One region of the Lentzea sp. NPDC020367 genome, then DNA from elsewhere that is predicted to be linked to it. Evidence: riboswitches for the same ligand, from Rfam matches in the RefSeq annotation. Region 1 holds a riboswitch; the other holds the start of a gene.
The links. Region 1 has a riboswitch for glycine ahead of gcvP (aminomethyl-transferring glycine dehydrogenase). Riboswitches for the same ligand answer to the same signal wherever they lie in the genome.

Region 2: another riboswitch for glycine. It lies ahead of gcvT (glycine cleavage system aminomethyltransferase GcvT); the one in region 1 lies ahead of gcvP (aminomethyl-transferring glycine dehydrogenase).

Annotation. Positions count from the first base shown of each region.
Region 1 is NZ_JBIRVV010000006.1:123,041-126,462, forward strand. It holds gene ACH413_RS25705 (MerR family transcriptional regulator) at 1-197, shown strand, start outside; gene ACH413_RS25710 (Clp protease N-terminal domain-containing protein) at 285-1,256, shown strand; glycine riboswitch at 1,313-1,408, shown strand; glycine riboswitch at 1,412-1,518, shown strand; gene gcvP (aminomethyl-transferring glycine dehydrogenase) at 1,567-3,422, shown strand, end outside.
Region 2 is NZ_JBIRVV010000003.1:130,057-133,478, forward strand. It holds gene glyA (serine hydroxymethyltransferase) at 1-384, opposite strand, end outside; gene gcvT (glycine cleavage system aminomethyltransferase GcvT) at 398-1,492, opposite strand; glycine riboswitch at 1,589-1,680, opposite strand; glycine riboswitch at 1,681-1,771, opposite strand; gene ACH413_RS12920 (DUF3817 domain-containing protein) at 1,817-2,119, opposite strand; gene ACH413_RS12925 (hypothetical protein) at 2,134-2,502, opposite strand; gene ACH413_RS12930 (transcriptional regulator) at 2,675-3,166, opposite strand; gene ACH413_RS12935 (hypothetical protein) at 3,331-3,422, opposite strand, start outside.

The DNA of each region.
Region 1 (3,422 bases):
AGTGCACCTCGCCGGAAGAGGTCGTCGATCTGCTGCAGGGCGGTCAGGGCGTGTTCGGCATCGCGGTCAGCGGTGCGATGCGCGAGATCTCCGGCACGATCCACGAGTTCCCGGCCGAACGTGCGGACGGCGTCGAGATCGCCCCGATGACCGAGGACGAGCTGACCCGCCGGCGTCGCGAGCGCGCCACCGGCTGACCGGTTTGGGAAACGTGGCCGACTGGCGCCGTGGGATGGCCGGTCGGCGGCAGCGACCAGACCGCATCGGTCCCTAGCGTTCCCCGCATGACGATCACCCCCTCCTACCAGGTCGTGAAGGTGCTGGAAGCGGCGGCGCAGCGCGCGCTTCGGCTGGAGTTCGGCTTCCTCGGCACCGAGAACCTGCTGATCTCGCTGATCGACACCATCGGACCCGGCCGCAAGCTCGGCGTGAAGTCGCTGCGGGCCCAGGCGATGGCGCGGGGGGCCGAGCACTGGGCCGACGACGACGGTGGCGTCGTTCCCGAGGCTCATCCGGACGTCACGGCGTTGCTGAACGTCGCCTGCGACCGCCTGGTCATCGAGACCGTGCCGCCCGTCAGCCGTGCGCTGGAGGAGTGTCTGCTCGCGGCGGCCGCCCGGGCCGGCGACGGCGTGCTGACCACGACCCACCTCTCCCTCGCGTTGCTGGAGCAGGGTTCCGGACGTGCCGCCGACCTGTTCGTGCTGCGCGGAGTGGACGTCGACGCGATGGCCGCCGCTGTGCGGGCGGATGCCGCGCGAACCCACGCGGAGGTCGAGGAAGCGCCCGCCGTGCGGTTGCTGCGCAAGGCGGGAGCGTTGGAGGGTGAGTCCGGCGGCGGGTACGTGCGCTGGCTGGTGCGGTGGGTCGCGCGCGGCCAGGGGCTGGGCGGGCCGGTGCTGACCGTCGTGCGCAACGAGGCCGGACGGCTGGCCGTGGCCGCGAGGCGAGAAGTGTCGTCTCGCGACCTGGTGGAGGCGGTGCTGGCGGTCGACCGCCAGTTGACGGTGGCAGGCAGGAGGCTGAAGCCGGAGTTCGAGTCGGGCGGGGCGGCGGCGTTGCGCGAGGCGGGGATCGACCTGGCCGCGTTGCCCGTCAGCGGCGGCAAGGTGGAGCGTGCGATGGAACGGGCGAAGCTCGTCGCCGCCCGGCGCGGAGACGCGGTCGTGGGCACCGCGCACCTGCTCGTGGCGCTGCGCGACGACCCGGCGGACCCCGTTGCGGAGGTGCTCGCCGGTCTTGGCACTGAGATGTAGGTCGCGTCCCTGGGGACTAGCGGGGCTGCCTGCGGGTATTCTTCTCGGGTAGTCGCTGAACTCAGGCGGGAGAGACCGGGTTTCGAGCCCGGCGCCGAAGGAGCAAGTCCCTCCCCGGGAACCTCTCAGGCATCCAGGACCGCCGAGCGAGACGCCTCTGGAAAGTGGATCACCAGGATTTTTCTGGGGATCCCGCCGACGGTGAAAGCCCATCCTTACCGGTGGGTGAACCTCTCAGGCGCCCTTCGGGGTACGGACAGAGCGGGGAGGGCACCAGGACACGTGTGCCCGCAGCCCCCGGAGGCGTTTGATGACGCAGGACCGCATTCCGCTCGCAGCTCTCGAGCACGGCACCCCGTTCGCCGACCGCCACGTCGGTCCGCGCCCCGCCGAACTCGCGCGCATCCTCGACGTCATCGGCGTCGGGTCGCTCGAGGAGCTGGCGCAGCACGCGGTGCCTTCGTCGATCCACGAGCGCGATCTCGTGCTGGACCTGCCCGACCCGGCCACCGAGACCGAGGCGCTGGCCGAACTGCGTGAGCTCGCCTCGCGGAACCGCCCGATGACGCAGATGATCGGCCTCGGCTACTACGACACCGTGACGCCGGGCGTGATCCTGCGCAACGTGCTCGAGTCGCCCGCCTGGTACACCGCGTACACGCCGTACCAGCCGGAGATCTCGCAGGGCCGTCTCGAGGCGCTGCTGAACTTCCAGACCATGGTCGGCGACCTGACCGGCCTGCCGACCGCGAACGCGTCCATGCTGGACGAGTCGACCGCCGCCGCCGAGGCGATGACGCTGGTGCGCCGCGCGGGCAAGTCCAAGTCGAACAAGTTCGTCATCGACGCCGACACGCTGCCGCAGACGCTGGCCGTCATCGAGACGCGCGCCGAGCCGCTGGGCATCGAGATCGTCGTCGCCGACCTGTCGCAGGGCATCGAGGGCCTGGGCCTCGGCGGCGACTTCTACGGCGTACTGCTGTCCTACCCCGGCGCCTCCGGTGTCGTGCGCGACCAGGCCGCGTTGATCGAGGAGATCCACGCCGCCGGTGCGCAGGCCGTCGTCGTCGCCGACCTGCTGGCGCTGACGCTGCTGCGCGCGCCGGGCGAGATCGGCGCGGACGTCGTCGTCGGCACCACGCAGCGCTTCGGCGTGCCCATCGGCTTCGGTGGCCCGCACGCCGGCTACATGGCCGTCCGGTCCGGCCTGGAGCGTCAGCTGCCCGGCCGTCTGGTCGGTGTCTCCGTCGACTCCGACGGCTCGCTGGCCTACCGCCTCGCGCTGCAGACGCGTGAGCAGCACATCCGCCGTGAGAAGGCCACGTCGAACATCTGCACCGCGCAGGTTCTTCTGGCCGTGATCGCGTCCATGTACGCCGTCTACCACGGTCCCGAGGGCCTGCGGTCGATCGCGACCCGCGTGCACCGCCTGGCCACCGTGCTCGCCACGGGCCTGTGCGAGGCCGGTCTCGACGTCGTGCACGGCGAGTTCTTCGACACCGTCCAGGTCCGCGTCGAGGGCCAGGCCGCCGCTGTCGTCGAGAAGGCGCGTGAGGCCGGCATCAACCTCCGCAAGGTCGACGACGACGTCGTGGCAATCGCTTGCGACGAGAAGACCACGCGCGCGCACATCGTCGCCGTGTGGAACGCCTTCGGTGTCACCGGGTCCGATGTGGACGCGATCGACGCCGACACCGCCGACGGCATCCCGGGCGACCTGCGCCGCACCTCGGACTACCTGACGCACCCGGTCTTCCACGCGCACCGCTCCGAGACCGCGCTGCTGCGCTACCTGCGCGCGCTGTCCGACAAGGACGTCGCGCTGGACCGCAGCATGATCCCGCTGGGCTCGTGCACGATGAAGCTGAACGCCACCGCGGAGATGGAGTCCATCACGTGGCCGGAGTTCTCGACGCTGCACCCGTTCGCGCCCGCCGAGGACGCCGCCGGTCTGCTGAAGATCGTGTCCGACCTGGAGGAGTGGCTCGCCGAGGTCACCGGCTACGACGCGGTGTCGTTGCAGCCCAACGCCGGTTCGCAGGGTGAGTTCGCCGGTCTGCTGGCGATCCGCGCCTACCACCGCGCCAACGGCAACGCCGACCGCGACGTCTGCCTGATCCCGTCGTCCGCGCACGGCACCAACGCCGCGTCCGCCGTCATGGCCGG
Region 2 (3,422 bases), on a different contig from region 1:
CAGGTGGCCGCCGTGCGCGAGGTCCAGGCCCAGGATCGTGTCGCCGGGCTGGAGCAGCGCGAACATCGCGGCCGCGTTGGCCTGCGCGCCCGAGTGCGGCTGGACGTTCGCGAAGCCCGCGCCGAAGAGCGACTTGATGCGCTCGATGGCGAGCCGCTCGACGACGTCCACGTGCTCGCAGCCGCCGTAGTAGCGGCGGCCGGGGTACCCCTCGGCGTACTTGTTCGTGAGGACGGAGCCCTGGGCCTGCAACACCGACACGGGCGTGAAGTTCTCCGAGGCGATCATCTCGAGAGTGCCCTGCTGGCGCGCCAACTCGGCCGCAACGGCTTCGGCGACCTCGGGGTCGTACTCCGCGAGGGAAGCGTTGAACTGGTCGGACATCTGGAGAATCTCCCTACTTGGCGCGCTTGTAGAACGGAAGTGCGACGACCTCGACCGGCTGCTTCTTGCCGCGGACGTCGACCAGCAGTGGGGTGCCGGGCTCGGCACTGGCCCGTGACACGTAGGCCATGGCGACGGAGTAGCCGAGGGTCGGGGACAGCGCGCCCGACGTCACCTCGCCCACGACCTCGTCGCCGTTGAGCACCGCGTAACCGTGGCGCGGGGCACGGCGTTCGGGCGTCTTCAGTCCGACCAGGACCGAGTCCACCCCGGACTCGGCGACCTTGGCCAGCGCGTCGCGGCCCACGAAGTCGCCGGGCTTGTCGAGCTTCACGACACGGCCCAGGTTCGCGTTGTACGGCGTCAGCGACGTCGTGAGCTCGTTGCCGTACAAGGGCATTCCGGCTTCGAGGCGCAACGTGTCGCGGCAGCCGAGACCGCACGGCTTGAGCTCGTGCGCCTCGCCCGCGGACAGCAGCGCGGCCCAGACGGCCGGCGCGTCGGCGGGTGCGACGAAGAGCTCGAAGCCCTCCTCGCCCGTGTAACCCGTGCGCGCGAGCAACGCGTCGACTCCGGCCACGGTGGAAGGGTACGAGGCGTAGTACTTGACTGACGCCAGGTCCGTCTCGGTCAGGCCGGAGAGGATCTCAACGGACTTCGGGCCCTGGATCGCGATCAACGCGTAGTCGGTCGACTTGTCGGTGACGACGGTGTCGAACCCGGCTGCGCGCTCGACCAGGGCCTCAGCCACGACGGCGGCGTTGGAGGCGTTCGCGACGACCATGAACTCCTGGTCGCCCAGGCGGTACACGATCAGGTCGTCGAGCACGCCGCCGTCGGCCTGGGTGATCATCGTGTAGCGGGCCTTGCCGACGGCCAGCGCGGAGATGTGCCCGACCAGCGCGTAGTCGAGGGCCTCGCCCGCCTGCGGTCCGGTCAGGACGATCTCACCCATGTGCGTGAGGTCGAACAGGCCAGCGGTGGTGCGCACGGCGTGGTGCTCGGCGAGTTCGGACGAGTAGCGCAGCGGCATCCGCCAGCCCGCGAAGTCGGTGAACATCGCGCCGAGCTGCTCGTGCTCGGCGTTCAGAGGCGTGAGGCGGGACATCAGAACGCTCCTCCAGGGTGCGCCGAAGAGCCGGACGCGGCCGGCTGAGGCATCAGAAGAATGACACGATCCATCGGAGACTCCTCACTAGAGCGAGCCTCCCCCTCTGTCATGAGCCTGAGAGCTTCACCACCGAAGTGGCTTGCACCGTGGGCGAGGCTGCCGAGCAGCCTGCTTTCCAGAGTTGCCTTCGTCGCGCGGTACCTGTGCCTGAGAGATTCCGGGGAGGGATTGCTCCTTCGGCGCCCCTGCTGGAGGGGTCTCTTCCGCGCGACATCGACGGCCGTGTTCAGTTGGTAGCCCCAGACGCTAGCAGGCCAAACGTCACAGCGGCACGCCCTGCGCCGTCTTCTCGACCACCTTGCGCTCCGCCCAGAAGGACAGGAACGGGACCGTGCCGGCGAGCAGCACCAGCAGGGTGCCCTTGATCGACCAGCGCAGCTTCAGCGCCAGGTCGACGGAAATCACCAGGTAGATGGCGTAGAGGAAGCCGTGGATCGGGCCGACGACCTTCATCGCGCCGCCCATGTCCGCGGCGTACTTGAGCACCATGGCCACGACCAGGAGCAGCAGGAAGACTCCGACCACGTAAGCCATGACCCTGAACCGGGTCAACGCACCCTTCATCTGCCCGCCTTCGCTCAACGACCGTCCCGCGCGTTGAGGTTCGCGAGCATGCGGTTGTAGGCCGCGAGCTCCGCGTCTTCTTCGTCGTCGAACTGCTCGACAGGCGCGGGTTTGACGGCGACAACGGTAGCCATCGGCTCCAGAGCAGGCGCAACCGGATCCTCGTCACGGCGCTGACGTGCCAGCCGACGGAACCGCCACACCATGAAGAGAGGGAAGAGGCCGAAGAGCGGCCACTGGAGCACGTACCCGAGGTTCTGGAACGTGCCGCTGGCGGACTCGAAGCGCTGCCACTGCCACCAGGCGAGTCCGCAACAGGCGACCAGCGCCGCCAGACAGGCGAACGCGATCAGCACACGTTGGGGAGTAAGGAGGCCGCGCACGACCTCCACACTACTTGGGTGGGTCTCCGGAAGGAGACCGCCCCGTGGGGTGTGAGGGCCTCGGCCCTCAGCGGAAAAACGGCGAACGAACGTTGGCGAGCGCGCCCCGCACGAGCGCGCGTGCCCGTTCAACGAATGGATACAGGGCTGCCGCCTCCGACAGCCCGGTCCACTACGCCACGCCGTCCCGGCGCTGCCTCTGCAGACGAGCAACGCACCAGGCCGCGGCGGAGCCACGACGAAGGTGCTGGAGAACCGTCATCGGTCCCAGGCGCCTCCCGAGATCGGCAGGAGACAGGCCGGCCGCGCGGTAGTCGAGCGCGCGCTGGTCCAACGGGCTGATGCCCGCGTCCCACCACTGCTCGGCCTCGGCGACGTCGCCCACCAGCTGCCAGTAGCTCGCCGCGGCGGCGAGCAGTGCCTCGGGTGCCTCCGGCGCCCGCTTGCGCATCGCGGCCACGTAGGCCGGATCCGCCGAGTCGACCTTGACCAAGCCACGCGACCCACTCCTGCCTCCCCGCTGCACGGGGATGCCTGGCGCCGAGGGGGGAGCCTCCGCGAGCCACGCGTTCTTGATCCGGTTCACCTCCTGCATCTCTGCGTCATCAGACCGTTCAGCCGCCCACTGCTGCAACAGCTCGTGGACCCCGGAGTCCTCGACCATATGTGCCTCCTCGTCGGTCGGGGATCGGCCATTGCAGCGGAAGGTATTCGGTAGGTCTGACAATCGCCAGACCCTGAATCCCCAGAACACCCGTTACCAGTGCGTGATTGGCCTCATTCCACCCATCCGGCTCAACGCAGACGGCCGAAGATCACCCAACGTCACTAGCTGAGCGGGGTGGCCGTGCCGAAGAGGCTCCTGATGAAGGTGATGATCGACTCCGCGCCCTGACGCAGCCAGCCGAGAACCTGCTGCA